DNA from 4 places in the Arthrobacter sp. Sr24 genome. Region 4 is predicted to be linked to each of the others. Evidence: riboswitches for the same ligand, from Rfam matches in the RefSeq annotation. Region 4 holds a riboswitch; each other region holds the start of a gene.
The links. A riboswitch is a leader RNA that binds a small molecule or an ion and turns the genes downstream of it on or off. The one in region 4 is predicted to bind S-adenosylmethionine.
Positions count from the first base shown of each region.

Region 1: another riboswitch for S-adenosylmethionine. It lies ahead of ACX80D_RS03540 (bifunctional o-acetylhomoserine/o-acetylserine sulfhydrylase); the one in region 4 lies ahead of ACX80D_RS15745 (OsmC family protein).
Region 2: another riboswitch for S-adenosylmethionine. It lies ahead of ACX80D_RS06525 (hypothetical protein); the one in region 4 lies ahead of ACX80D_RS15745 (OsmC family protein).
Region 3: another riboswitch for S-adenosylmethionine. It lies ahead of ACX80D_RS00710 (ABC transporter ATP-binding protein); the one in region 4 lies ahead of ACX80D_RS15745 (OsmC family protein).

Region 1 is NZ_JBTNDB010000003.1:120,328-127,538, forward strand. It holds gene ACX80D_RS03520 (phosphoglycerate mutase family protein) at 1-13, opposite strand, end outside; gene ACX80D_RS03525 (CPBP family intramembrane glutamic endopeptidase) at 72-974, shown strand; gene ACX80D_RS03530 (VOC family protein) at 1,097-1,735, opposite strand; gene ACX80D_RS03535 (Tex family protein) at 1,850-4,345, shown strand; SAM riboswitch class IV at 4,504-4,620, shown strand; gene ACX80D_RS03540 (bifunctional o-acetylhomoserine/o-acetylserine sulfhydrylase) at 4,698-6,014, shown strand; gene metX (homoserine O-acetyltransferase MetX) at 6,067-7,211, shown strand, end outside.
Region 2 is NZ_JBTNDB010000006.1:150,911-158,121, reverse strand. It holds gene ACX80D_RS06540 (DUF2804 domain-containing protein) at 1-361, opposite strand, end outside; gene ACX80D_RS06535 (helix-turn-helix domain-containing protein) at 476-1,063, opposite strand; gene ACX80D_RS06530 (sodium:solute symporter family protein) at 1,284-2,807, shown strand; SAM riboswitch class IV at 2,895-3,005, shown strand; gene ACX80D_RS06525 (hypothetical protein) at 3,018-3,317, shown strand; gene ACX80D_RS06520 (biotin/lipoyl-containing protein) at 3,485-3,715, opposite strand; gene ACX80D_RS06515 (VIT1/CCC1 transporter family protein) at 4,163-5,266, shown strand; gene ACX80D_RS06510 (LOG family protein) at 5,319-6,431, opposite strand; gene ACX80D_RS06505 (rhodanese-like domain-containing protein) at 6,541-6,849, shown strand; gene ACX80D_RS06500 (DUF4253 domain-containing protein) at 6,874-7,211, opposite strand, start outside.
Region 3 is NZ_JBTNDB010000001.1:133,328-140,538, forward strand. It holds gene ACX80D_RS00690 (carbon-nitrogen hydrolase family protein) at 1-49, shown strand, start outside; gene ACX80D_RS00695 (SUKH-4 family immunity protein) at 157-675, shown strand; gene ACX80D_RS00700 (ABC transporter permease) at 703-1,512, opposite strand; gene ACX80D_RS00705 (aliphatic sulfonate ABC transporter substrate-binding protein) at 1,509-2,549, opposite strand; gene ACX80D_RS00710 (ABC transporter ATP-binding protein) at 2,615-3,460, opposite strand; SAM riboswitch class I at 3,467-3,580, opposite strand; gene ACX80D_RS00715 (CoA-binding protein) at 3,675-4,091, shown strand; gene ACX80D_RS00720 (hypothetical protein) at 4,204-4,416, shown strand; gene ACX80D_RS00725 (polysaccharide deacetylase family protein) at 4,453-5,079, shown strand; gene ACX80D_RS00730 (hypothetical protein) at 5,088-5,933, shown strand; gene ACX80D_RS00735 (dihydrofolate reductase family protein) at 5,988-6,590, shown strand; gene ACX80D_RS00740 (MmcQ/YjbR family DNA-binding protein) at 6,587-6,994, shown strand; gene ACX80D_RS00745 (DUF1990 family protein) at 6,978-7,211, shown strand, end outside.
Region 4 is NZ_JBTNDB010000031.1:11,406-18,616, forward strand. It holds gene ACX80D_RS15735 (NAD(P)-binding domain-containing protein) at 1-1,319, opposite strand, end outside; gene ACX80D_RS15740 (ABC-F family ATP-binding cassette domain-containing protein) at 1,718-3,355, opposite strand; SAM riboswitch class IV at 3,528-3,647, shown strand; gene ACX80D_RS15745 (OsmC family protein) at 3,683-4,225, shown strand; gene ACX80D_RS15750 (NADPH-dependent F420 reductase) at 4,367-5,065, opposite strand; gene ACX80D_RS15755 (LLM class flavin-dependent oxidoreductase) at 5,062-6,120, opposite strand; gene ACX80D_RS15760 (MarR family winged helix-turn-helix transcriptional regulator) at 6,256-6,783, shown strand; gene ACX80D_RS15765 (LacI family DNA-binding transcriptional regulator) at 6,780-7,211, opposite strand, start outside.

The DNA.
Region 1 (7,211 bases), on a different contig from region 4:
CAGGGGATCCCATTCCCCGAGTTTACCGACCCCGCATGCACAATCGCGCCAGGGGCGGCATGATTGCGTGTATGACTGAATCTGTGCCAGCTATTCCGCAGCGCTCCACGCATTCCACGAGCTCCACGCACGACGGCGTTGTTTCCGTCCCAGCCTCTGTCACCACCGGCGCGGCGCCAACAACCGCCGGCGAGGGGTCCGGCGTCGACCATCAAGGCCTCGACCATCAAGGATGGGGGACCAAGTCCCGGCGGCGGCTGATCACTGAAGTGCTGCTGGTGTTGGGGGTTTCGATCGGTCAGTCGGCCGTGTATTCGGTGGTTTCGCTGCTGGATAAGATGAGCCGAGCGCCCATTTCTCAGGGGACTTCCACGCTAAACGCGGTGCGCAATAATCGTGAATTCTTTGATTTCACCTACCAAATCCTGGATATCTTCTTTGCGCTGGTGCCGGTGATGCTGGTGTTTTATCTGCTGGCTGAGCCCGGGAAATCCGTATTTCGGAGCATAGGGCTGGATTGGCGGCATCCGCTGCGCGACGGGCTGGGTGCGCTGGGTCTGTTGGTGGTTATTGGGGTGCCGTCGCTGGGGCTGTATGCGGCCGGGCGAGCCATGGGGATCACCACCGAGATCATTCCCAGCGCCTTGAACCAGTATTGGTGGACGGTGCCGGTCTTGGTGCTGTCGGCCATTCGGGCAGGCGTTCTGGAGGAAGTGATCCTCAATGGCTACCTGCTGGGCCGGCTGGCGAAGATTGGGCTCGGCCCGTGGACGGCGATTGTCCTGGTGGCCCTACTCCGCGGCAGCTACCACCTGTATCAGGGGTTCGGCCCGTTCATTGGAAACGTCGCCATGGGGTTGCTGTTCGGCTGGGTGTACAAGAAGTGGGGCCGCGTGGCGCCGCTCGTGGTGGCGCACGCGCTGATAGACATTGCGGCGTTCACGCTGGGTCCGGCACTGGGCTTCGGTGGCTGAGTCGCCTATGGGGCAAAAAACAACGGCAAGAGAGCTTAACGGCAAACGAGGGGGTAGTTGTTACCTTTCGCCCCCCGGCAGACCGTGGGCGAAAGGTAACAACTACCCCCTGAACTCAAAAACTAGATCGTCACCATGCCATTGGCTGTTTCAAAGGTGACGCTCATGATGCCTGGGGTACCACGCGGGGCGACCCATTCCACGGCCACATCGTTCAACGGTGCCTCCACGGGCTCACCCAACCATTCGGTGACGCGTTCAGCGCTGCCGGCAATGGTTAGCGAGGACAAGCGCACCGTGGACGGGCGGGCTTGTGAGGGGTGCAGCGTGGGATCGCCCTCCCACTTGAGCATGTACGGGACCTGCGGATCCGCGATCAGGCCCTTGATGCCGATCTGCTGCCAGATCAGCTCCTGCCCGTCCGGGAACTTGCGGTTTCCGGGAACCGCACTTCTGCCGAGGCGCTCTTCGAAGGGGGCGAGATCGTCTACCGCAACGCACCAACCCATCCAACCGCCACCGGCAGCGGAGCGGGCCTGCACGGCTTGCCCGAACGGAGCTTTGTCGGAAGCCGGGTGGTTGAGGCACTCCACGATTTCAAGGTAATGGTGGTCCGTGAGGGGGATGATCATATTGCGGGTACCGAAGCGCGGATGCACTCCGCCCTTGACCGCCTTGACCCCAAGGGCTGTTGCGATTCGCTCCGAAGTGGCAGCCAATCCATCTGATTCACTGGCGTAAGAAACATGATCCATTCGCATAGCTTCATCTTGGCACTTTGTGATCAGGCTCTCGACTTAGTGTTACCTAAGGCACATGGGACGTGTGATGTGGGCAGGTCGCAGCAAGCGTCTGTTGTGGGGCAGAATTGAAGGGTGAATGAGAGAGCCGTACCCCTGAATCTGCCCACCGCATCCGCCCAGGCCGAGCGCATTATCGCCGCCATTGCCGCTGAGCTGGGTGTGCGCCCGGCTCAGGTCCGTGCTGCTATTGGCCTGATGGACGACGGCGCCAGTGTCCCCTTTATTGCCCGGTACAGAAAAGAAGTTACCGGCACCCTTGACGACACCCAGTTGCGCGAACTCGAAGAACGTCTGCGGTACCTGCGTGACTTGGAAGCCAGGCGTGTGGTGGTGCTGGAAACCATTCACGGACTCGGCAAGCTCAGTGATTCCTTGCGCCGCTCGGTGGAAGCTGCAGCCACTAAATCGGAATTGGAAGATCTGTACCTACCGTACAAATCCACGCGGAAGACCAAGGCTGATACAGCTCGCGAGGCTGGACTGGAGCCCTTGCTTGATGCACTGTTGGCCGATCCATCGAAGTTCCCGGCCGCTGAGGCGGACGCCTTCGTCAGTTCAGAGCGCGACGTTGCCACAGCGGACGACGCCTTGGCTGGCGCCCGGGCCATCTTGATTGAACGTGCAGGCCAAGATGCGGCATTGGTCGGTGAATTGCGGGAACGGCTATGGAAAACTGGGCGCCTGCGTTCCGCTGTCAAAACTGGCAAGGACAATGACGGTGAGAAGTTCAAGGACTACTTTGACTTCGCTCAGCCACCCCACACCCTGCCCAGTCACCGAGTCTTGGCCTTGCTGCGTGGCGAGAAGGAAGGCGTGCTGTCGCTGGATCTGGCCGAGGCTGACCCCCGGGATAAGGAAGCAACAGCTCAGGCCCGTGCGGTGTATGAGAATGCTGTTGGACACTCTTTGGGTATTACCGAATCCGGCCGTGCTGCCGATACGTGGCTCATGACCGGAGCCAGGTTGGCCTGGCGCACACGTATTCTGACCCGGCTGTCTGTGGATTTGCGCGTCCGGTTGTTCCAAAGCGCCGAAGAGGAATCTGTTCGCGTGTTTGCCGCCAATCTGCGCGATGTCCTCCTTGCCGCACCGGCTGGAAACCGTTCCACTCTGGGACTGGATCCCGGGCTGCGCACTGGCACCAAAGTAGCGGTGGTGGACGGCACGGGAAAGGTTGCCGCTACCGAGACCATCTATCCGCACGCACCGGCAAAGCGCTGGAATGAAGCCCTGGCAACCTTGGTCTCACTGAGCCAGCGGCATGACGTTGAGCTGATTGCCATTGGCAACGGGACGGCCAGTCGCGAGACCGACAAGCTGGCTGCTGAACTTGTGGCTGAACTCAAACGGCTCAATCCTGAGCGTTCGGTCACCAAGCTGGTGGTCTCCGAGGCCGGCGCTTCCGTGTATTCCGCCTCGGCGTTGGCGAGCGCCGAACTGCCCGGCATGGATGTCTCTCTGCGCGGTGCCGTCTCGATTGCGCGCCGCCTGCAGGACCCGCTGGCCGAGCTCGTCAAAATTGAGCCCAAGTCCATTGGCGTTGGCCAATACCAGCACGATCTCACCCCGGCCAAACTGGACCGTTCCCTAGATGCCGTGGTGGAAGACTGCGTCAATGCGGTGGGCGTGGATCTGAACACGGCCTCGCCAGCACTCTTGGCGAGGGTGGCCGGCGTCGGCCCTCTTTTGAGTGAGAACATTGTGGCTCACCGCAATGAGAACGGCCCCTTCAAGAAGCGCCGCGAGCTGCTTAAGGTGGCACGGCTGGGCCCGAAGGCGTTCGAACAATGCGCTGGATTCCTGCGGATTACCGGGGGAGCGGAGCCGCTGGACGCCTCTAGTGTGCACCCCGAAGCGTACGGAGTAGCGCGCAAAATTCTCGTCGCGGCCGGCGCTGGAGCGCATGAGATCGCCGGCGGAGTGGGGGCCGTGGCTTCGGTGAATCCGGCCGATTTTATTGAGGGAGAGTTCGGTCTGCCCACTGTCAGGGACATCATTGCCGAGCTGCAAAAGCCAGGGCGTGACCCGCGGCCGCGCTTTGAAACCGCCACGTTCACCGATGGCATCGAGAAGATCACGGATCTGCGCCCCGGCATGATTTTGGAAGGCACGGTCTCAAATGTGGCAGCGTTCGGCGCCTTCGTGGACATCGGTGTGCATCAGGACGGGCTGGTGCACGTCTCGGCCATGAGCAACAGCTTCGTGTCGGATCCGCACACGGTGGTTAAATCCGGCCAGGTGGTGCGCGTGAAGGTGCTGGAAGTGGCGCCCGAACGCAAACGAATTTCACTCACGCTGCGCTTGGACGATGAAGTGGGTGTCGGGGCCCACGCTAATTCCAAGGGTGCTGCTTCCAGAGGTTCCGGTTCCAGAGGTTCCGCCGAGGAGCCCACTAGGACGTCCGACGTCGGCTCCCGCACTTCCGGGCGTCCATCACCTTCGCGCCCGCAGCGCGCAGCTCAGCCTGGCGGGAATCAGAAGGGTGCGCAGCAGGGGCGGACAAGTGCTGCGCCGCAGGCCAATACAGCCATGGCCGAGGCGCTGCGGCGTGCGGGGTTGGGCAAGTAGCGCCCGGCACCACCGAAAGAAGAGGGTGAAAGTCGCTCATCGTTCACTAATTCATCCTCTGGCATCTTTTTGGCGGGTTTTCAAACAGATGTTCGCCAATAGTCATAAAGTCGTCATATTGTTGCGGGTTCGCGGGGGATCTTCCACACTGGAAGTTAGGTCATGAGTGTCAGCGAATAGCCCCGGCTTGCTGACCGGCAACCCTCCTTCCGCGGTGGGGTGCCCCGGGTGAAGACCTGGCATCGAACCATCCGGTTCCGGTGCAAGCGCGGGCCGTATCTGTTCAAGGCCCTTCCCGCAGTGCGCGGTGAAGGGCTTTTGCTGTAGGCCACTAGTGTGAAGGAACCCACCCATGAGTAACGGTTGGTCATTTGAAACCCGTCAGATCCATGTAGGTCAGGAGCCCGACGCCACCACAGGCGCCCGTGCACTCCCGATCTACCAGACCACATCCTTCGTGTTCCCTTCGGCCGAGAGTGCAGCAGCACGGTTCGCCCTAGCTGAGCTAGAGCCGATCTACACCCGTATTGGCAACCCCACCACGGACGCCGTCGAGCAGCGTGTAGCAAGTTTGGAAGGCGGTGTTGCCGCGCTCTTGCTCGCCTCCGGTCAGGCAGCTACCACCTTTGCCATCTTGAACCTCGCCGAAGCAGGCGACCACATCGTTTCCAGTCCTAGTGTTTATGGGGGCACATTCAACCTGCTGGCTCACACGCTGAAGAAGCTAGGCATTGAGGTCACTTTCGTCGATGATCCCGATAACCTGGATCAGTGGCGTGCAGCCGTTCGCCCGAACACCAAAGCCTTTTTCGGTGAGACGGTATCGAACCCGCGCCAGGACGTGTTGGACCTGGAAAACATCAGCGCTATTGCCCACGAGGCTGGCGTGCCGTTGATTGTGGACAACACCTTGGCCACCCCGTACTTGATCCGCCCCCTCGAATGGGGTGCCGATATTGTGATCCATTCGGCCACCAAATACCTCGGTGGGCACGGCACCGCCATTGGTGGCGTCATTGTGGATGGCGGCAAGTTCGATTTCGCGGCTAACCCGGAGAAGTTCCCCGGCTTCAACACCCCGGATGAGACCTACAACGGGCTGGTGTATGCCCGTGATTTGGGTGTGGGCAGTGCTCTCGGAGCCAACTTGGCCTACATCCTCAAGGCTCGTGTTCAGCTGCTGCGTGATCTGGGCTCGGCCATCTCGCCGTTCAACGCGTTCCTGATTGCTCAGGGCATCGAGACGCTGAGCTTGCGCATCGAGCGCCACGTCAGCAACGCCGTCACCGTCGCACAGTGGCTCGAGAGCAATGAAAACGTTGAGGCCGTCGCGTATGCCGGTATTCCCTCCAGCCCCTGGTTCGAGCGCGGACGCAAGTACAGCCCCAACGGCACCGGTGCCATCATCGCCTTCGACATTGTGGGCGGTGCCGAAGCTGGCAAGCGCTTTGTTGATGGCTTGGAACTGCACTCGCACGTTGCCAACTTAGGTGATGTCCGCTCCTTGGTCATTCACCCCGCTTCCACCACGCATGCTCAACTCTCGCCCGAGCAGCAGCTTGCCGCCGGTGTGCGCCCCGGGCTGGTTCGCCTCTCGGTCGGTTTGGAAAACGTCGCCGATATAATCGCCGATCTGGAAGCCGGATTCCGCGCCGCAAAATCGGCCTAATGCCATGGAACACGCGGTGGACAAAGTAGTGGACGATGCGGTGAATAAAGATATGTTGGGGCTTTCAGCCGCTGCCGCTGAACCCGTCGGCGAGGACTTCTGCGCAGCCGTGGGTCAGGGCGGTGGTGTGTTGCGCTCCATTGAGATCGGCGCACTGCCGCTGGAAGCTGGGGGCGAGCTGCCTTCCGTGACCATGGCTTTTGAATGCTGGGGCAAGCTAAATGCAGCCGGCGACAACGCCGTGCTGATCCAGCATGCCCTGACCGGCAGCACACATGTCAGCCGCGGTGATTCCGAGGAAGATGGCTGGTGGGAAGGCTTGGTGGGTCCCGGCGGGGTCATCGACACCAACAAGTACTTTGTGGTCTGCGCCAATATGATTGGTGGTTGCTATGGCACCACCGGTCCCTCCAGCATTGCCGCCGACGGCAAGCCTTATGGTTCCCGTTTTCCGTTCATCACCATCCGAGACTCCGTCCATGCAGAAGCGCTCCTAGCCGAGAAATTGGGTGTCACCGTCTGGTATGCCGTCATTGGCGGATCCATGGGCGGGGCGAGGGCCTTGGAATGGGCTGTTACTTACCCTGACCGTGTCCAGCGCTGCGCCGTGGTGGCTTCCTGCGCTGCCAGCACTGCCGAACAAATCGCCTTTGCCCAGGCTCAGGTGCTGGCCATCCGGCAGGACCCAGACTTCGCTGGCGGGGATTATTACGACGGCGCCGCCCCCACCACCGGGCTGGGGCTGGCCCGTCGCATTGCCCACATCACCTACCGCTCTGAGGCTGATATGGGTCACCGCTTTGGTCGAAAGGCACAGGACGACGGCGGCACCATCACTCATGTGCGCCTAGAACCCGCCACGGGTGGTCAGTTCGCGATCGAAAGCTATCTGGACCACCAAGCGCGCAAATTGGTGGGTCGCTTCGACGCCAATAGTTACATTGCGATCACCGAGGCGCTCATGAGCCACGACGTCACGCGTGGCCGCGGCACCTTGACTGAGGCGCTGGTAGTGACAGAGAAGGTCCAGTTCCTAGTTGCGGCGGTGAACAGCGACCGCTTGTATTTCCCGGCTCAGTCGCAGGAGCTGGCAGCGGCACTTCCCGGTGAGGTTGCGGTGGGAATCATTGATTCGAGCATCGGGCACGACGGCTTTCTGACAGAGGTCGCCGCAGTGGGTGCGCTCTTGGAAGACGC
Region 2 (7,211 bases), on a different contig from region 4:
CCGCCTTAGCCCGCGCGGAGCCATCCCCCAACGACGCCGGCAACGTGGCACTTCCGCTCAAAATACCCGTCACGTTCGCGCTGACAGCTTCGCCGGTGGCCCTATTCAGCACCCACACTTCATGCACGGCGGCATAGTCCAGCGAGGACACTGTCATGGCCACAATGTGCGTGGGTGAGGTGATGGCCCAATACTCCCAGCGCTTATTACGTCCCCACCGCTGACGTCCGCGACCAATCCCTGAGGTGTCATGCAACGGCGTGCGCGTCCACCCCACGGCGGCTGGATTGAGCCTGCCATTGGGCAGAGTCAGTGCGACCCGGGACGTAATTTCGTGTTCAACCAGCATGCCCGCGCTCATCGGAATCCTTCGCTTTATAGTCAGGTGAAAGTGGAATCAGAGGATGCTGCACCGGCAACGCTCTAGCTTGCCAACCCGCCAGCTACCGAGCCACCGAGCTACCGAGCTACCGAGCTAGCCGCTACCGGATCCGGAAGCGGCCGGAACGAGAATCCACAGCGCCTCTACCGGATATGGTGTGCGGTTTTCCCAACTGTGCGGCTCACGGCCAGGAAAGGAGAGGGTGTCTCCCGCTTTCAGGTCGTAGGAATCCTGCGTCATGATGAGCGTCAATTCTCCGCTGATGATGTGCAGTACATCCACATCACAGTCCACGGCGTACAGCTCAGATTCTCCTCGACCAAAGGGTTCAATGCTGGCACCGAGGACCTGCAGCCGACGCTCCGAACGCGAGGTCAGGAGCCGCTCCACAATCCCTTCGCCACCCAAGGAGATGCGCGGACCCTCACCTTTAAGCGTCAAATGCGTTTCAGGGGCAGCAAATAAATCACCGATCGAGATTGAGAGCACCTGGCACATGGTGACTAGGGAAGCAACACTGGGAGACGTGAGGTCTCGTTCAACCCGACTCAAGAAGCCCTTCGTTAAGCCTGTAGCCTCAGCGACTTGCTCAATGGTTAGGCGCTGATCCTGGCGGGCCGCACGGATGCGCGAGCCAATAGCAACCGGCCCAAAACTGGGCTCTAGGGCTAACGCTTTCATGATGGCTCCTTACATAGCGATCCAAAGAATTCTAGCGGTACTTTGACTGTAACCACGATCACAGTTTATTCTAATAGACAACAAATGTTGCTCAACAGGCAATACCCGCTAGTGGGACCTTAGCTACGTAGCCTCTCGACTACTCTGTAGTCGCACGGAGTAGCCCAAATGCCACGGGCAGCACGGCTAGATCCCCAACTTTCGCACACTGGAGCCCTTCATGGACTTAAACATTGCCATAGTCGTCTTATATTTGGTGGCCATGCTGGCCTTTGGCTGGTGGGGTAAATCGCGAACCAAGAATAATAGCGACTATCTCGTTGCCGGAAGGCGCCTGGGCCCCTTCCTTTACACCGGCACCATGGCCGCGGTGGTCCTCGGCGGCGCTTCCACCGTTGGTGGGGTGGGGCTGGGCTATAAGTTCGGCATCTCCGGCATGTGGCTGGTGGTCGCGATCGGCGTCGGCGTACTGCTGCTGAGCCTGCTCTTCGCCCCAACATTGCAGAAATTGAAGATCTACACGGTCTCGCAAATGTTGAGCCTGCGCTACGGCGCCGAAGCAACCAAGATGTCCGGCATTGTCATGCTGGCGTACACCATCATGATCTCGGCAACCTCCACCGGCGCCTACGCCACCATCTTCATGGTGCTGTTCGGCCTAGACCGCTGGCTCGCCATTGCCATCGGCGGTGTGATCGTGCTGATTTACTCAACCATTGGCGGCATGTGGTCCATCACGCTGGCCGATCAGGTCCAGTTCGTCATTAAAACCGTGGGTATCTTCTTGCTCATGCTGCCCTTCACGTGGAACGCAGCTGGCGGACTCTCCGGCATCAAGGAACGCGTTGACGCCAGCTTCTTCCAGTGGGATGGCATCGGCGTGCAGACCATCATCACTTACTTTGTGGTCTACACCTTGGGCCTATTGATTGGCCAAGACATTTGGCAGCGCGTCTTCACAGCCCGCGATCCCCAGGTGGCTCGTTGGGGCGGCGCCACCGCTGGCATCTACTGCATCTTGTACGGCGTTGCCGGTGCCATGATCGGTATGGCCGCTTTTGTGGCGCTGCCTAACATCGATGTTGCAGGGCTGGGCAAGGACGTTGTCTACGCCGAGGTCGCCACTAACCTGCTGCCCATGGGGATCGGCGGCATTGTCATGGCAGCCGCCGTGGCCGCCATGATGTCCACTGCATCCGGTGCCCTTATTGCCGCCGCCACAGTAGCCCGCAAGGACGTTGTCCCTTTCGTGGCCAGCTGGTTCGGCAAGACCATCGACGCTTCCGACACCTCAAACCCCGAGCACGATGTCCGCGCCAACCGCTGGTACGTATTGATCTTGGGCGTCATGGTCATCGTGATCTCGATCGTGGTCAACGATGTGGTGTTCGCCCTGACCATCGCCTACGACATCCTGGTAGGCGGCCTCCTCGTCGCCATCATCGGCGGCCTGGTGTGGAAGCGCGGCACCGGCCTGGGCGCCGCTTGGTCCATGGCCGTGGGTTGCGCGCTGACCCTGGTCATGCTGGTCCTGTACGCCACGGGAACCATCCCCAGCGCCGACGGCATCTACGCCAACGAACCCATCTACGTCGGCCTCATCGCCTCGCTGCTGGTCTACGTTGTTGTCTCCCTACTGACCCCGGTCACCCCTGCGCACATCCGCAAGGGGTGGGATGACCGCCTCGCCGCGGCAGCCACGGACTCCAACCCGGATGAGGAAACCGCCACCTTGGCGAAGTAACCTTCTCAGAAGTACGACGGCGAGTGGTGACGTAATTTATTACGTCACCACCCGCCGTCGTACTTTAAAACAGTAGTATTGGGACAGCTTCAAGAGATGCGGCGCCAAGCTCCGACTGGCCGCACGCCAACCCCATGCTTCACGGGTGGTTCGGATGAGGAAGCGGCCCCCGGAAACCTCCGCGGGCAAGAGCAAGCAAAGGTCATCGCCATGTCTTCGAGCACCCCTGTCACGTCCCGTCAGCGTCAAAACGCGGGGAATCAACCTGCGAAATCCGCCGGAATCCCGGTACTGCCTGCAGTGGATGTGAACCGTGGTGCGGTCTCGTTTCAGACCCCCAACGGCTTCCACGACTACCAGACGCAGGAGCCGGAACAGCTCGCCACGGCCTTGACCCAGGCAGTGCGCCCGGCACGCTGGATTCCGGAACTGGGCACCTTGGTCATCACGGTGGCTCAGAATGGTGTGCGGGCCGGACGCAACGTGGGCTTCCGGCTCTCCACGTTCTGAGCTGGGGCGGGCGGCTCAGTTCGGGAGGAGTTGGGTGGGCCCACAACTCCCAGGGACCCGCACTAAGACGCGCCAGCGGCTCAGTTCGGGAGGAGTTGGGTGGGCCCACAACTCCCAGGGACCCGCACTAAGACGCGCCAGCGGCTCAGTTCGGGAGGAGTTGGGGACTATTCGATCGCGGCGATCACCGCACCCTGAGCCACCTCGTCCCCTTCGTCAACCCGGAGCTTGACGGTACCGGGAACGGGCGCGTAAATCTCGGCGTCGACCTTGTGAATCGAGACCTCGGCGATCAGCTGCTTTTCTGTGACCTGATCACCATCTTGGACATACCAAGTAGAGACAACGCCGGGCTCGCTAGCGTCCCCTGTCATCTTTGGGAAGAGCATTTCAGTCATGCGGCAACCGCCTTTCGGACAGCGGCCACAGTGCTTGCGGCCGTTGGCAACACAGCCTATTCCAGTTCCTCAGCGGACGGAATGGGCCCATAGGGCCGGGATCACCGGTTTCAGTGCTGACTCAGGTCCGAACCGGGTTGGGATCGTGCTCGGTGACGGCCGCATCGGGCTCCCTGGAGAGGCCTCAACTCTTAGGGCTAACCCATCACCTCAATCTGATTCTGCATTAGCAGCCTCCTGGCGGTGTTTTTGGCGGTCATTTCTCCCTTCTGATTTTCTTGACGCGACTTGTCTGTGGTCTTGATCTGACTGCCGATCAGTACTTTCTATGACCTCGTTCATAGTTACGATATTTTGCGGGCTACCTAAACTTTTTTCCGAGGACTACCGACCAAAAAACCGCGTGATTCCGCGCTACAGTGGTTGCTGACTTAGAGGAGTAAGACTGTGGCAGAGACTGCGCCGGACCGCGTGCCCACACCTGTAGAAATCAGGCGGTGGCGCCAATACTTGGCTGATGAGCGGGCCGAAGCGGCCGTGTACCGTGACCTTGCCAAGCGTCGAGAAGGCGAAGAGCAAGCAATTCTGCTGGCCCTGGCTGAGGCCGAGGGGCGCCATGAACGGCATTGGCTGGATCTCTTGGGTGAGCACGCAGGCGCTCCAGCCCGTCCCTCACTGCACAATCAGTTTTTGGGACTGCTGGCCCGGAGCTTTGGTTCTGTTTTTGTTTTGGCGCTGGCTCAACGTTCCGAGTCCCGGTCACCCTATGCCACCGATGTCGATGCAACCGACGCCATGGCAGCCGATGAATCCATCCATGAAGAAGTGGTCCGCGGCCTGGCTACGCGGGGCCGTATCCGCCTCTCCGGTTCCTTCCGCGCCGCAGTATTTGGTGCCAATGATGGCTTAGTGAGCAACCTTTCCCTAGTGGTGGGCATGGCCGCCACAGGAGTTTCCAGCCAAGTGGTGTTGTTTAGCGGTATCGCAGGGCTCCTAGCTGGGGCCTTGTCCATGGGTGCCGGTGAGTTTGTTTCCGTCCGCTCTCAACGCGAACTCCTTGATGCTTCACAACCAACGCAGGTCACTCTGACGGCCGCTCAGTCATTGGATCTGGAAAACAACGAACTAGTACTCGTGTATCTGGCTCGCGGTATGACCCGTGAAGCCGCAGAACACCGTGCGGCTGAGCGCATGGGACAGTTCAGCTGCGACTGCGATCCCAGCCTGTCCTTGCAACCGGAGAACTTTGAATCCCCGGACGAACACGAAACACTGGGCACCGCTTGGGGCGCCGCCGGCGCCAGCTTCTGCTTCTTCGCCTCCGGTGCCATCATTCCGATCTTGCCGTTCCTTTTCGGCATGACGGGCCTGAGTTCGCTGTTGCTCTCTTGCTTCCTTGTGGGAATTGCACTCATGGGGACAGGCGCCATTGTTGGCCTGCTCTCAGGGGCATCACCACTATGGCGAGGACTCCGCCAATTGGCCATCGGTATGGGAGCCGCCGCGGCCACCTACTTGCTGGGCTTAGCGTTCGGCGGCGTGATCGTCTAAGGCGCGAGCCCGTGGCGATGACAACTACAGGCAACACCGCCAGCACCGGCGTTTACCCGGCTAAAACCTCGCAGGCTTCTTCCACGGTGTCCACCACATGGACGAAGTCAGCCATACTCCTCCCCTGGGCGAGTGCCTGCAGCAACGGGATAACAGGCATCTCTTCCTCCCAGTATTTGCGTCCCACCAGCACCATCGGAGCGACGGCGCCCTCCGCGGCGTAGTAGTTTTCACAAGCATTTTGGAAAACTTCTTGCACTGTCCCTGCCGCACCGGGCAAAAAGACAATCCCGCCTCGGCAGCGGTCCAGCAAGATCGCTTCGCGCAGCGCATTGGTGAAATATTTTGCGATGGCACTTGCAAACACATTGGCCGGTTCGTGACCGTAATACCAGGTAGGAATCCCTAAGCTGGGGGCTCCGTCAGGAAAACGTTCAACCACCGTCATCGCCGCCCGCGCCCATTCGGTGACCGAGGGGTGGAAGCCGGGGACTGCGGCCAAGGTGAGGAGGGCACTTTCTAAGGTCCCGGCTTCGTACGTAGAGAGGTAGGCGCCTAAGTTTGCAGCCTCCATGGCACCGGGACCGCCACCGGTGGCCACGAGAAATCCTGCGCGCGTCAGGGCCCGCCCTAGCTGCGCCGCCTGCGCGTACACAGCAGTCCCGCGAGCGGCAGCATGCCCACCCATGACGCCCACCATCGGGGCTGATTGGTCTGCCAGGAAATCGTCGAGGGCGTCGGTGATGGCGTGATCGTGCATGGCGGTGGCGAGCGTGGAATGCAGCTCCGGACTCGGTTGCAGGCTCCACTGATAGATGCGCGCGTCAGGCACCTGCTCATATTCCACTGTAGAAATACCGGCGAACAGCTCGGCGCCCGTGTACAGGTGGCCGCGGTAAGCGTTAAAGGGCAGGTCTGGAAGCGCGGGAAAAATCAGGGCACCGCGCCCGCGCAACAAATCCTCCACGCCGCGATCAAAAGAGCAGCCCATGAAAACGGCACCCGAAGCCTGCAACGTCACCAAGGCGACAGACCTCTCGCGCAGGTCAAGCGACTGAAAGTGCCAGCCGCGCATGGACCTAGCGCCGCAATCGATCAGCTCATCAAATTTCTCCAGCCGTTCAATCTCAACGGTGCGGGCCTGAGGCGCGAGAGGTGCATTCACGCATCCAGCCTAACCGCGCCGCCCACCAATTCCCGTCTAGGCTGGGAGGACGTCATTCATGCGCGGCGTCTGCCCAGGCACCACGCCCACCCAATACTCAGGAGACCTCATGCAAGAAATCACCCCAGCTGACATTCTGGCTGCAGATCCCGATGTCCAGATCATCGACGTCCGCGAAACCGCCGAACTGACCACGGGCATGGTCGAGGACGCTGTCCACATTCCTTCAGGCTCCGTGGTTGAACGCGCCGGGGAACTTGATATGAACCGCCGCGTCATCGCTGTCTGCCACGGTGGCGGTCGCAGCGGACGGGTTGCTGCAGCCTTGACCGAACTGGGCTTCAACGCCGATACCTTGACTGGCGGCATGAGCGGCTGGGAGGCAGAAGGCCTGCCCATGGTGCCGCCGGACGCATAAGGCTGCATCCAAGAGCAGGCTGCCTCAGTCCCACCAGAAATCCCAGACCGGAGCGTTGACGAGTCGCCGCGCATAATCTTCGGGGCTGAGGGGCGGTCTGAAGTCTTGGGGATAGAAATTGTCGGTGCACAGCAGATAGTGCTCTTCCATGATTATTCTGGCTTCCGCTAAGGTGGCAGGCGGACGGGCAACTCGCAGAGTCAGGGTTGTTCCGCCGAGCTGATAGAGCACCGCCCCATATCTCTCTTCCCAGGACCCGAGCACCGCGGAGGTGTCATGTCCGTCGATAAAATAGTTGCACGCTCCGCTCCACCCTACGAGCCGTGGCACCTGCGCCGGTTGGCTGGCCGGGACCAGTAGGA
Region 3 (7,211 bases), on a different contig from region 4:
ACGTAACCGGCGTTTTGAAAGCAGCGCCACAGTGCTTCCTGCTGGCTAGAAAGATTCCCGTTGACGGGGCAAGCGGCGGTGATTAGTGTCGAGACTATAAGCAGGCAGGATAGTCAGTGCAGGCTCTAAGGGCTGAATGGTCGGTAGGAGGACATCATGAACGACACCAAGATTTGGTCCGTGTTGGAGGGTCTGTACCCGGTTGCCCTAGAGGATGTCCCTTTGGATGGGCAATGGCTCAAGCCGCCCTTTGCCGATGATCCTAGCGGCCGGGCCATTGTATGCAACGACGATGATTTCCAGTTTGTTGTGGTCGATCGAAAAAGCGGATCCGTGTTGTATGTCTGCGAAGACGAGGAGACCCTGATGGCCTCTTCATTGGAGACCCTCCCCGCCATTATTGCCGCCTGGGGAGCCATTGACCGTGACACGGTTGGCCCCGAAGATGATGAGGACTTCTCCGCCGTGAGAAAGTCCTTTCAAGAACAATTGCAAGCTATCGACCCGGCTGCCGCTGCTGCCAATGAATTCTGGGCCCTGTACACCGAGGAGCTCACCAGCGAAGACTATGTGGACCTTGACGAGGATGACGACGAAGAAGAGGAAGAACAGGAAGAGTCCGACTCCGGAGACAACGACAGGCCAAGCGCCAACGAATCATTCGTTGACGCCTGACCTGAGGGTGTCTTTAGTGCCACGTGCTTAGGACCAGCGTCTTACGGCCCATTTCTCGGCCAAGCCCAGCAGCGCATCGGTAGTTTTCCCGAGGACCGCCAACATCACAATGGCCAACAGCAACCTGTCGGTACGGCCGTTATTCTGTGAATCGGTCAACAAGAATCCCAGCCCCATGGACGAGGCGATCAGTTCCGCCGCCACCAGGAACAACCACGCCTGTGCCAGTGCTAGCCGGAGCCCGGAGAAGATGGACGGGACCACCGCCGGTAACTGCACCGTGGTCAGCAGCTTCAGACCCTTCAAGCCGAAAGCTCGTCCAGCCTCGACTAGGTTCTTATCCACATGGCGCAAGGCCAGAGACACCGTGGTGAACACCGGGAAGAAGGCCCCAATCACAATCAACGTGACCTTGGAGTCCTCACCAATCTTCATCCAGAGGATCAACAACGGTACCCATGCCAGGGACGGGACCGCCCGGAGCGCGCCGATGGTGGGCCCCAGCAAAACCTCGGCGACCTTTGAAAGTCCCACAAGAGCTCCCAAGGACACACCCAACACGGCTCCAGCCAAGAATCCAAGGAGCACTCGCTGCGTGGAGATGGCAATGTGGCCGAACAGTTCATTGCGGGCAATGAGCTCTGTCCCAGCCTCAAATACTGCTCGTGGCGAAGGCAGCTGAGCCGGCGAGAATATGCCTGCAGCGGTACTTAGGTGCCACGCCAGCAAAATGATGACCGGAAGAATCAGTCCCAAGCCCAGCTTGGCCCAGCCACCGGCGCCTCCAAGAGTTCGATGCAGGGGTGCTTGCGTTGGAGTGTCAAGCTTCAGTGTCATGCGGATTCCTTGATTGAATCAGGATTTGCCTTGAGGGCGAAGGAATCATCCAGCAGGGTTTCCAGGGCTGTGTCTACCTCGGCCTGAGTTTTGACATCGCCAAGCTCAACAAAGGTGGGGCCGATCTTGGCCAACACTGCGCGCTGCTTCTCGCCCGGGATTCCGGAGACATCCAAGTTGCTGCGCTCGAGAATCACAGTGGTGGCAACTGCTGGCTTCAGACCAGCAGCATCGGCCAGGATCTGAGCCGTTTCTTCCGGATTTGCCGCAGCCCAGACGCGGGCCTTTTCGTAGGCGTCCACCACGGTCTGTGCCAACTCAGGCTTTTCTTTCAGGAATGACTCGGTGGCGTTGAGGAATCCGTAAGTATTGAAATCAAGGTTCCGGTAGAAGAGCGTAGCGCCCTCCTGCTCGGCCGTGGCCATGATGGGGTCCAGGCCGGACCAAGCATTTACAGAACCGTTTGCTAGCGCAGCGCGACCGTCGGCGTGCTGTAGGTTCTCCACCGTCACGTCTTTGGTACTAAGACCGGCTTCCTCCAGTGCCTGGACCAAGAAGAAGTAGGGATCGGTGCCTTTGGTGGCGGCCACGGACTTGCCCTTAAGATCGGCAACTTTGGTGATGCCGGAATCCTTGTTGGTGACCAGTGCTGCCCACTCAGGCTGGGAGTAGAGCGAGATGGTTTTGATGGGGGAGCCGTTGGCCCGTGCCAGCAGCGCGGCGGAGCCAGCAGTGGAACCAACATCGATCGCTCCAGCACGCAGTGCCTCATTGGCCTTGTTGGAGCCGGCGGACTGCAGCCATTTCACGGTGACGTTCTTCGGCGCCAGAGTTGCCTCCAACCAGCCCTTTTCCTTGATGATCAAGCTGAGCGGGTTGTAGGTGGCGAAGTCGATGTTGAGAGTGTCAGAGCCGCCCGCTTTGCCAGCGGCGTTGGTTGCTGCGTCCTCACCGGCGCAGCCAGCCAGGGCCAGAGCGGAGACGGCGGCGGTGAAACCTAGGAAGGATCGGCGGTTGAAATGAGCTGAATTAGGCATAGTGGTCCTCAAAATGGGTGTGCTGATGAAAGAAAGAAAGAAAGAAGGTAACTAGAAAGAAGTGGCTAGTGGCCGTCGACGCCGAGGCTGCCAAGCAGTGAGCTGCGCAGTCCGGCCAGTTCTGTTGAAGCCCGGTCTCGGGGGCGTGCACCGGGCACATCCACGGTCCGCACAATGGTGCAACCGGGCTGGCCGGTGCCGTCGTCGCCGAGCAGGATGATGCGGTCAGCGAGCTGCAACGCCTCATCCACATCGTGGGTGACCAGCAGAACCGTGGTCGGTTCGGCTGAATGGATATCCAGCAGCAGATCCTGCATGGTGATTCTGGTCAGAGCATCTAGTGCACCAAAGGGTTCATCCAGTAAGAGAACACCGGGATTGCGGGCCAAAGCGCGGGCCAACGATGCCCGCTGGGCCATGCCGCCGGAGATTTCCCGGGGCCGGTGTCCAGCGAAGGATGAGAGGCCCACCAGTTCCAGCAGGTTTTCCACTACGTGGCGGCTGCGTGCTGAGTCTGCTCCGGATGGAACTCCGATCGCCACGTTGCTGGCGATCGATTTCCAAGGCAGGAGACGGGGTTCTTGGAAGGCTACGGCGCAGCGTGAGTCAATCCCGGATACTTCTGTTCCGTCAATGGTCACAGATCCGCTGCTGGGGGCGTCGAGCCCGGCAACGGCACGCAATAGGGTGGATTTTCCGCAGCCGGAAGGTCCTAGCAGGGCTACGATTTCCCCAGCCTGAATATCAAAGGAAACATCCCGGAGCACCGTGTGCGTTCCGCCCTTTGAACTGAAGGACCGGCCAAGTCCCTGAAAGGCAACCGGCATGGCCGCAGTGCCTTGGGGATCGGAAATTACCGCTGGCAAAAACACTGATTCGGCAGGTGCCGAGCGCGAAAGTAAAGCAGACATCACAACACTCCATCGTTCCTGGCGGTAGCACCCTGCCGGCGATGACTCCTCTTGCAGAGGCGTCAACCAGGGTTGCTGCGGCGTCAATGAGCCAGATCTCTCGGCCGCTCGGGATGGTCATCTCAAGACTAAGACGAAGTGGCGTGACGGCAGAAATCGGCAAGTGCGTCGAGTTCGCGAGGCGTAACAATCGGTGGGGGACTAGGCTCGTAACATGGCACACATCAATGATCCGCAGCTGATCCACCGGCTTCTGAGTACCCCCGGACGTTGGGCTGTGGTGGGCTTGTCCGGTAACCCGCTGCGTCCTGCTGTCAGTGTTTCCTTGTTCCTTCAGCAGCACCTGGGTCAGGAGATTATCCCGGTGAGTTTGAAGGGCGACGACGTCCATGGCGCCAAGGGATATAAGACCCTGGCTGAGGTCCCAGGCAGCATCGATGTGGTGGATTGCTTTGTGAACTCCGCCAAGGTGGGAGCCGTGGTTGACCAAGCCATAGCAGTAGGTGCCAAAGCGGTGTGGCTCCAACTGGGCGTTATTGACGAAGACGCGGCCCAGCGTGCCCAGGCTGCTGGTCTTGACGTGGTGATGAATACCTGCCCCAAGATTGAAGCTGCAAAACTTGGGCTCTAAGCGGCTCCAGCTGTGCCGCTAGCCGATCTCCGGAAACCAGAAACAGAAACCAGAAAAGCTACTTATTCCCCGCCACCTTGATCTGTCCCCTGGACCTGGACGTGGCCGTTGGGTGGCCTTATCGGTGCTGGTGCTCGCGATCGCCCTCGTGGCCACCGGACTGTGGTGGGCCAACACCAATAGTTCAGCGTTGCCGGCCGCTGTGGTAGTTGGCCCAGCCACCACTGAGCCGCCCATCGTTACTGTCGCTGCCTCAAGTACCCCAGTGGAAAGTGGGGCGGCCTCGAGTACGCAAGCTCCGGCGTCGGATATTCCCAGCAGCTAGCTTCCCAAGAACCCGCTCACCGGGAGGGTGGATACGTTGGAGGGGCTGGTGCCGGGCTGCGTGCCGCTGCCCATCGTAGACGGGCTGGCGCCGGTGCTGACCAAGGTGTCTACCGAGCAAAAAGTGGTGTTTTTGACGGTCGACGACGGTGCGATCAAGCGGGATTCGTTCCTGGCGTTACTGGAGAAAAATGGGATCAAGGCGTCGCTGTTTCTGGCTCACAATTATATTGCTGGAAGCTCAGACTTTTATAGAAAATACACTGCGGCCGGACACCTCATCGAGAACCACACCATGACCCACGATTTGGGATTTATCCAGCTCAGTTACGAACAGCAAAAGGCCGAAATTTGCGGTATGGCTGACTTTGAAGAGCAACAGTTTGGCCGCCGGCCGGTCTTCTTTCGCCCGCCCGGCGGCCCGTACACCCTGGCCACCCGGCGGGCTGTTGCGGCGTGCGGCATGAAGGTCATTGTGGCTTGGGAAAGCAAGGCCAATGCAGGCGGAATGGATTACCAAGTGGGCGCGGGGCTGCGGCCAGGGGATATCGTTTTGATGCATTTCAGGAAGGAATTCCCGGACGATCTCGCTGCATTCCTCAAAGCGCAAAAAGCGGCCGGACTCCAAGTGGTGCTGCTCGAAGACTATCTGGCCACACCGTAAGATCTGCTATGAAACAGAAGGAGTTGAAGCTGGTGGAAAACGAAGATCGCACCCTGCCTGGCACGGAAGTTCATACAGAATCCAGGGCGATCGTGCAGCTCCCGGTGTTGCTCGCGCTGGCTGATGGAGGAAAACTACGGGTCAGTGCAGCCACCCGGAAGCCCACGGCTGCCACCATGCGGTTGCTGGAAAAGGAGCTGCCCGGTGGGGACTTTTATGCCAATGAGGCCATTTCTAGTTTCGCTTGGCCACTGCTGCTGCAAGCCGGCGGACTGGCAGACGGTCCCAGAATGGCATTGACGCCGCGCGGCCACACAGCACTGTCCAAGGACCCTGCTTTGGTCTTGAAGGGACTGTGGGAACGGTGGCTCAAGGCAGGCATCATCGATGAGTTCAGCCGAATAGAAGCCATCAAAGGACAACGTTCCGCCAACGTCTTGAGCGCCTTGAAACCTCGGCGGCAAATGGCGGCCGAGGGGCTGCGACTCTTGAAGCAGGATTCTTGGACGCCGGTTGACGCATTATTTACCGAAATGTCGCAGTTGGGGATGGACCCCCAGATTCAACGTACGGAAATGCGGTTGTGGAAGCTCTACATTGAGGATCCACAGTATGGCAGCCTGGCGTACGACGGTTACCATGATTGGTCACTCTTGCAGGGGCGGTACGTGTTGGTGCTGCTTTTCGAGTATGCGGCAACTCTTGGCCTAGTCGATGTGCGTTACGTTGCACCGGAGGGTGCGCGCAGCGACTACACGGACCAGTGGGGTGGGGAAGAGTTGGATCGGCTCAGTCGCTATGACGGATTGCAGGAAGTGCGCCTGACTCCGCTCGGCCGTCTTTGCCTTGTTTGACGGCGCAATCTGCCCGTTCGGCTGGGCGCGGCTACTGCCGGTAGCCTTGAATCTATGACGAAGACCGTGTACTACACCGCCTCAACGTTGAACGGCTTCTTGGCAGATGAAAACCATTCCCTGGACTGGCTCTTTGCCGTGGATGATGCCGACGGCCCGGACATTGCTGCTTTCATGGAAACTGCGGGTGTCTTTGTGGAGGGTTCTTCCACCTATGAGTGGGTACTCAAGGCCGAAAACCTCTTGGCGGAACCAGCCAAATGGCAACAGTTCTACGGTAGTAAACCCACTTATGTGTTCACCACGCGTACTCTTCCCGTGCCCGACGGCGCCGACGTCCGCTTTGTCAGTGGTTCCGTGGCGGACGTGCTGACGGAGATGAGGGCGGCGGCCGGAGACTTGGATATTTGGGTAGTGGGCGGAGGCGATGTGGCCGGTCAGTTCTTGGATTGCGGTGCATTGGACGAGCTTGTCGTCACCTTCGCACCCGCCGCTCTGACAGGCGGGGCACCATTGTTGCCGCGCAATGTTGGAGCCGAGCAGTTGAGACTAAGCAGCGCTGAGCAGCACGGGGAATTTGCTGTACTGAAATATGCCGTGCTCAAGGCTGGGAAGCAGAACAATGAAACGCCGACGGCGGAAGCTGGAACTCTGTGAGTATCGCAGCCGGGGTTCTGCGTGCCGCGGCGCTGGCCATGACCGGCGCCTATGAGGATTTCCCCTTCGGAGCCGAAACAAGCGTTTTCAAGGTCAAAGCACCGAGTAACGGTGGGGCCGAGCGGGTGGGCAAGGTATTTGCGCTGGGTGATCTGGACGCCGAACCACTAAAAATCAGCTACAAGTGCGATCCTGAGCTGGCCCCGGCACTGCGCCAGGCCAACCCTGGAATCACCGCCGGATACCACTTGAATAAGAGGCACTGGAACACCGTGGATACTTCTGCGGTGTCGGAACAAATGGTGCTGGAAATGATGGAAGATTCCTACGATCTTGTGGTGGCTGGGCTGCCCAAGAATCAGCAACAAGCATTGGAGTGGAGCGCATATGTCGCCAAAAGTTAGTCGCGGCCCCCTGGACTACCCCTTTCTGGGACTGACCAGGCTGGCTGCCCAGAGGACTGCCGAGACGATCGACTGGCCTAAAGGCTTTGACCATGTGGACAAGACGCTCGCGGTAGGAGCAGGCCAGGAGGCGTTCGATGCGCTGGCCGAAGGCATACTGAGCTGGGAAATTCAGCGCCGGGCCGGTCTCCAGGTCAAGGCTCCGCCGCGTGCCGAG
Region 4 (7,211 bases):
AGTGAATCGTCCATGGCGTTGATCCACCGGGTGTGGTGCTTGGTGGCTAGGGTGCCGCTGACCACTGAGCGGTGAATCATGTCGCGGTAGCCCAAGATGTCGGTTTCCTTGTGGTGCATCCAGTCCTTGAATAGCTGCGAAACAGCGTCCAGATCAAACGGCGGGTAGTCCGTGGCGGCAATAAGCTCGCGCAGATAGTCCGACTGGAAGTCCGCCTCGGCATTATGGTCCGGCAATGCGGCTTGGCGCTCGAGCCAAACCTGGATGTCGGCTTCCCGCTCGGCCAGCGAAGGCAGCTCAATGGCGCCGGTCATGACATCGCGGGCAAACCAAGCCTGTGCGTCAAACATATTGAACGTGTAGTACTGATCCTGCGCACCCAGGTAGAACAAGTTGGTGTTCGACTGCCACACCACACCCTTATAGAGATTGACTGGGTAGAGCACGTTCTTGGATTTTAAGCTCAGCTCGCTGGGCAGGAACGGATACTTGTGCTGATATCCAGTGCACAGTACGACGGCGTCAAACTCACCTTGTGTGCCGTCCTTGAAGTGGGCGGTGCGTCCATCAAAGTGGGTGACCAGCGGGCGCTCCACAGTATTTTCGGGCCAGTCGAAGCCCATGGGTGCGGTGCGGTAGCTGAAGGTGATGGATGCTGCGCCCATCTTGTGGGCCTGCATGCCGATGTCCTCAGCGGAGTAACTGGCGCCGATCATGAGTAGGTTCTTACCCGCGAAGCGCTCTGCGCCGCGGAAATCGTGGGCGTGCAGGACCTCACCCGGGAAGCTATTGATGCCCTTGAACTCGGGCACGGTGGGGGTGGAGAAGTGTCCGGTGGAGACAACCAGCTTGTCAAAGACGTGGTCAGTGGTGTCGCCCGTAACAAGATTCTCTACCGTCAGCGTGAATTCTTCGGTGACTTCGTTGTAGCTGGTGTGGCGCGCAACGGTGCTGAATTGCACGTACTTGCGGACATCTGACTTCTCGGCACGGCCCTTGATGTAGTCAAAGAGGACTTCGCGGGGCGGGAAAGAGGAGATGGCGCGGCCAAAATGCTCGTCAAAGGAGTAGTCCGCGAATTCCAAGCATTCCTTGGGCCCATTGGACCACAAGTGGCGGTACATGCTGGAGTGCACCGGCTCGCCGTGGTTGTCTAGACCAATTCGCCAGCTGCTATTCCACTGGCCGCCCCAATCGGACTGCTTCTCAAAGCACATGATCTCTGGGATATCCGCGCCATTTTGGCGTGCCGATTCAAATGCTCGCAACTGCGCCATGCCGCTGGGGCCTGCGCCAATGATTCCGACTCGCAATCTCATGCTGTTCTCCTCATCACTTGGATCGGCTGTGTCCTTTGGAACATGACGCTTCGAATCCACGCCCGCGGCTATAGCGCTATAGAGCGGAAGCGGACGATTCGTCAGCGCCTCCAAGCGGGGCAATAATGCGCAGGGAGCGCAGCGGCAGCTATGACTGCGGCAAAACCCAAGCGGATGACCGCTGGTGGTCCTCGGAAAATCAAGCACATGGGCGATGTCCGGGACCGGTGTGGTGCAAGTGGCACCAGGATTCGATCAGCAGCTTGCCGCAGATCCAAGAAGCGGCAAACCTGTTACCTATTGCAACATTTCAGAGAAGGTAAGTCAATATCGTCAAATTCGTAAGCTGTACTAATGCTTTGGAAGATGCGGCTCGTAACTGCCTAGTCACTGCCGCGTTACAGCTCCGAAAGCTGCCCTCCAGAAACCGCCCAGCGGGAGTCCAAACGAACATTTTCCAGCAGTCGGCGGTCGTGTGTGACCAGCAACAACGTTCCTTCGTAGCTTTCCAGTGCCTCCTCCAGCTGCTCGATGGCAGGCAGGTCAAGATGGTTGGTGGGCTCATCGAGCACCAGAACATTCACGCCGCGGGCCTGCAACAACGCCAGTGAGGCTCGAGTGCGTTCGCCGGGGGAGAGGGCGCCCACCGGGCTGGTCACCTGATCTGCTTTGAGGCCGAACTTGGCCAGCAGTGTGCGCACCTCGGCTTGATTCAACTCGGGGACCAGAGCCTCGAAGGCGTCCCCCAGGGGAGCGTCTTCCGGGAATTGGCTGCGGGCCTGATCAATCTCACCGATGGCCACATTGGCACCCAAGGAGGCAACGCCGTCGTCCGGGGTAGTGCGGCCAAGGAGCAACCGCAACAGGGTGGACTTCCCGGCGCCATTGGGGCCGGTGATGCCAATGCGCTCACCGGCGTTGACCTGTGCTGAGATGGGGCCGAGCGTGAAATCGCCCTGCCGAATTACGGCCGCATTCAAGGTTGAAACCACGGTGCTGGAGCGCGGGGCGGCGCCAATGCTGAACTGCAGTGCCCACTCCTTACGCGGCTCCTCAACCTCGTCCAAGCGTGCGATCCGTGACTCCATCTGCCGCACCTTCTGGGCCTGCTTTTCGCTGGATTCGCTGGCCGCCTTGCGCCGAATCTTGTCATTGTCGGGGCTCTTCTTCATGGCGTTGCGCACGCCCTGGGAGCTCCATTCTCGCTGGACGCGGGCGCGCCCTACGAGGTCGGCCTTCTTGTCGGCGAATTCGTCATAAGCTTCGCGGGCGTGGCGCTTGGCGATGGCGCGTTCCTCTAGGAAGGAATCGTAGCCGCCGTCGTAAACGCCCACTTTGTTCTGCGCCAAATCCAGCTCCACCACGGAGGTGATGGTGCGGGCCAAGAACTCCCGGTCGTGGGAAACCAGCACCACGCCTCCGCGCAGGCCCTTCACGAAGTCCTCAAGCCGGGCTAGCCCAGCCAGATCCAGATCGTTGGTGGGCTCATCCAGCAGCACAATGTCGAAGCGGCTCAACAGGAGCGCGGCCAGGGCAACGCGGGCTGCCTGTCCGCCGGAAAGTCCGGTCATGGCGGCGTCGGGGCTCAGCTCTAGACCGAGTTCGGCCAAGGTTGCCGGGATGCGTTCATCGAGATCCGCGGCACCACAGGCCAGCCAGTGATCCAGCGCTGTGGCGTAGCGGTCATCGTCGGCGGAATTGCCCGAGCCCAAGGCTTCGGCGGAGGATTCCATGTCTTCCGTTGCTTGAGTACAACCCGTCCGCCGGCCGATGTACTCGGCAATGCTTTCGCCGTCGATCCGTTCGTGTTCCTGTGGCAGCCACCCGACGAAAGCGTCCTGCGGTGCGGTGCTCACGCTGCCGCCCTGAGGTGTTGCAGCGCCTGCGAGAAGGCTCAAAAGTGTTGATTTTCCGGCTCCATTGGCGCCGACGATGCCAATGACATCTCCCGGGGCTACCGTGAAGGAGAGGCTGGTGAACAGGGTGCGGTGGGCGTGGCCGCCGGAAAGGTCCTTTGCCACAAGTGTTGCGCTCATGTATCTATCTTAAGTTGCTTCGAGGTGCTTCCTGTGCCGCCCCTCGGGCCCGGCCACTACGAGCTCCGCGCCCCGCTCCACGGGGCGCAGTGGAGTGCAAGCCAGGGGTGTGTTGCCCCGTGTGACGTCTCTCTTGAAACGGACTGCTCAACGCGAGCACACTGGTGAGCAGAATCAAGAGTTTCGACCATGCGGCCCTGGCCGGTCGAACGGCAACCCTCGCAACCATAGTGGGGTGCCCCAGGTGAGGATTCGACGCCGCCGGCACCAGCCGCTGGCGTAAGTATGGCGCGGTGCTAAGCACTCGCCTTCACGTGAAGGAAAACCATGTCTGAAGCAACAACTTTGATCAATGATGCCACCGTCCGGTCTTCCCGTCTTGGCGAAGCCGGTGCAGCATGGGCGCAGCGGATCGGCGCCAACCCGGACAGTGCAAAGCTCACGTACAAAGTTGACGGCGTTGGTGTGGGATCGGTGGCTACTCGTATCAGCTCAGGAAAGCACCAGTTCACGGTGGATGAGCCGGCTGCTCTGGCCGGCGACGACACCGCAGCCAGCCCCGTGGAATACGCGCTGGGCGCCATCATCTCCTGCCAAGTAGTGGTGTACCGGTTGTACGCCGAGCAGCTTGGTATTCAGGTGGACGACATCACCATCAACGCCGAGGGAGACCTAGATGTGCGCGGCCTCTTCGGCATCGATGCGAGCATACGGCCCGGATTCAGTGACATCCGCTTGACCGTCAACATCAGCGGGCCAGAATCACAGGAACGGTACGACGAACTGGCCCGGACGGTGGAGGCGCGCTGCCCCGTCCAGGATCTATTTAGTAACCCGACACCTTTCAGCACGGTCATCACCAAGGCCTGAGCGCTGTCTCAGGGGCTGGCCTAGACGTAGAAGCCCGAGCCAAGCGGTGCTAGCCGGTGCGTGATCGAGGATTAAGCAAAGGGAATCGACCGCACCGGCAACCGCCGTGAACAGGCGCATGGAAGCTTAAACGCAAGGTGTCTACGCGACGGGGCTGAGCTCGGTTTGCGCAGTTGCGGCATAGGCCAGAAGTTCCGCCTGCAGCCCCGCCTCATCGTAGGAGCCAGTGAAGATGGGTGTGTCCGGTTCGAAGGCCGCACCTTGGGCGAGGTGACCGGCGTCGACGGCGTCAAAACCTAGGTGCTCCACGAAGTCCAGCACCAAGGCGCGGGTCTCCGGATCGTCTGAGGCAACGGCCAACGCGCGGCGATCAGCGGCGCCGGCGTCACGGGCATCCAGCTCCAGCTCGTGGTACCCAATGTGGTTCAGAGACTTCGCGAGGCGGGCGCCGGGAAGGTGAGCGTGCACCATTTCTGAGCTGGAACGCGCATCCGCAAGCTCCGGCATATCTCCGTTGGTATCGCGCCAATAGTTCATGGTGTCCACAACGTGCTTGCCGGCAAGAGCTGCCGGATCCAGCGTGCGGAATTTGTGCAGCGGCACCGAAAGTACCACCAAATCCGAGAGCTCCATGGCGTCCTGGGCCGAGACGGCGACGGCGCCGGGGGCCATGACAGAGGCGATCAACGAGATCTTCTTCGGGTCCCCGGAAGCAGCAATCAGCACACGGTAGCCGGCCGCTAGCGCTTGGCGGGCAACGCCGGTGCCCACTTTTCCGGCGCCGAGGATGCCGATGGTGATGGTTGCCGGATCGTGCAGGGTGGGAGAGAGCTGGCTCATGCGGTTACCTTCTTTGCGTTGCGGAGTTCGGCGTCGATCAAGGGTTTGACCTCGGTGCCGAAGAGCTCAATCGATTTCAGGACATCGGTTTGCGGCACCGATGCAAAGTCCATTTCCAGGATGTGACGGTCATGGCCCATGAGTTGATGCGTGAGCAGAATCTTCTCGGCGACCTGTTCCGGGGTGCCGGTGTAGATGGCGCCGGCCGGTGCGGTCTGCATGTTGTAACTGATGCGGTTGGGCGGGGTGAATCCGCGCTCGCTGGCAATGTCCTCCATGACTCGGCGCCAGTACGGGTAAAAAGTCTCCGTTGCGTTCTTTTTACTGACAAGTCCGACGGCGCTCACTCCCACCTTCAGTGCCTTGGCATCGTGTCCGGCTTGGGCTGCTCCGGCCCGGAAGAGCTGCGCGTGCCGGGCGAAGTTGCTGACAGCTCCGCCCAACAGGGCGTAAATGACGTTGGTTCCCAAGGCTGCCGCACGTGCCGTGGAGCTGGGGGTGCCGCCGGTGGCGATCCAAATGTCCAGATTGTTCTCTACAGGGCGAGGGTAAATGGTGGCGTCGTGCAAGGCGGGCCGGAACTTGCCGCTCCAGGTGATGGATTCTTCTTTGCGTCCAGCTTCATTGAGGGCCAGCAGGAGCGCGATCTTCTCCTCGTAGAGTTCCTCATAATTGTTTAGATCCGCGCCGAAGAGTGGGTAGGACTCAATGAATGAGCCTCGTCCGGCCGTCAGTTCAGCGCGTCCGCCGGACAGCAAATCCAAAGTGGCGAACTGTTGGTAGACGCGGACGGGGTCCTCGGTACTCAATACCGTGACAGCGGAGCCGACCTTGATGTTTTTGGTTTGCGCGGCGGCCGCAGCAAGTACGGGCACGGGCGAGGAGACGGCGTATTCGGGGCGGTGATGTTCGCCGAGCCCAAAGTAGTCAAGGCCCACCTCATCGGCCAGGCGGGCGCGTTCAAGGAGGTCGGCCATGCGCTGCTGGGGACTGACCTGCGTACCCGTCACGGGGTCTGCGTGAACGTCACCAAAGCTGTAAATGCCAAGTTCCATGAAAATGCTCCTCAAGCCCGATCCGGCAACGGCAGTTGAAATAACACGTTGAAATAACAATATGCGTTGCTATACAGATCATCTTACTAAAATATGATCTGTTGTAAAGCGTAGATGTCCGTTATGATGGGTGTCATGAGCAACACAGCAACCGCCGCGCAGCCGCAGACCAGTCCCCAAGAAGATTTCGGGTGGACACTGGGCGTTCTTGTGCGTAATTATCAAAACGCCACAAATGCTGCCATGGGTGAATTCATGGGCGATTTTCCGCATGGTGCGCGGGGTTACCAGGTTCTGGTTGCTGTTGTCAGCGGCGAGCAGCCCAACCAATTGGCGCTGGCCCAACACCTTGGCATTGACAGAACTGTCATGACGTACCTGGTGGATGATTTTGTCAAGGCCGGGCTAGTGGAGCGTCAGCTCAACCCCGCCGATCGCCGTGCCCGCATTGTGGTGGCAACAGATTCCGGGCTCGAGGTTTTGGCAGATTTGCAACAGCGGGTTGCTGAAGCAGAGCGTACGGTCCTAGGCGCACTTGCCGATGAGGAACGGGAGCTGTTCCGCTCACTCTTGCGCCGCGTAGCCTGCGATGCTCCGGCCGCTTCCGAACACGATCTCGGCGCCTGTGAGGCTGTTGAAGAAATGCTTGGGGCGAAAGGCTAACGCTCTCCGGCCCTAACTGGGACCGCACTATCTGGTGCCTTAGCCATAGTTGCGCCGGGGGAGTAGGCGCATCCAATGAGCACTTGTGGCAATGGCTGATCCCTCTTTTCCAGTTGATCAATCAAGGCGTCAACGCCCAGTCGGCCTAGTTCGTCGGCCGGCGATATGAGAACATCCATTTCGGGTTCGGACATGCCTGTCGTATCCAGTGATGAAGCGAGGGCCAGGATAGAGATATCCTGCGGTATGCGGTAGCCAGCCTGTTGCAATCCAGCCACGAAACCGGGCCCGGCGTGTTCATTCATCATGAGCACACCCGTTGTTCCGGGGTGCTTGGTGGCAAGTTCACGGGCCAGCTCGCGTCCACCGGCCGATGAGTGTAATCCGCTCATGATGGATCCGTTGAGGCCTCGTTGTGTGGTGACTTC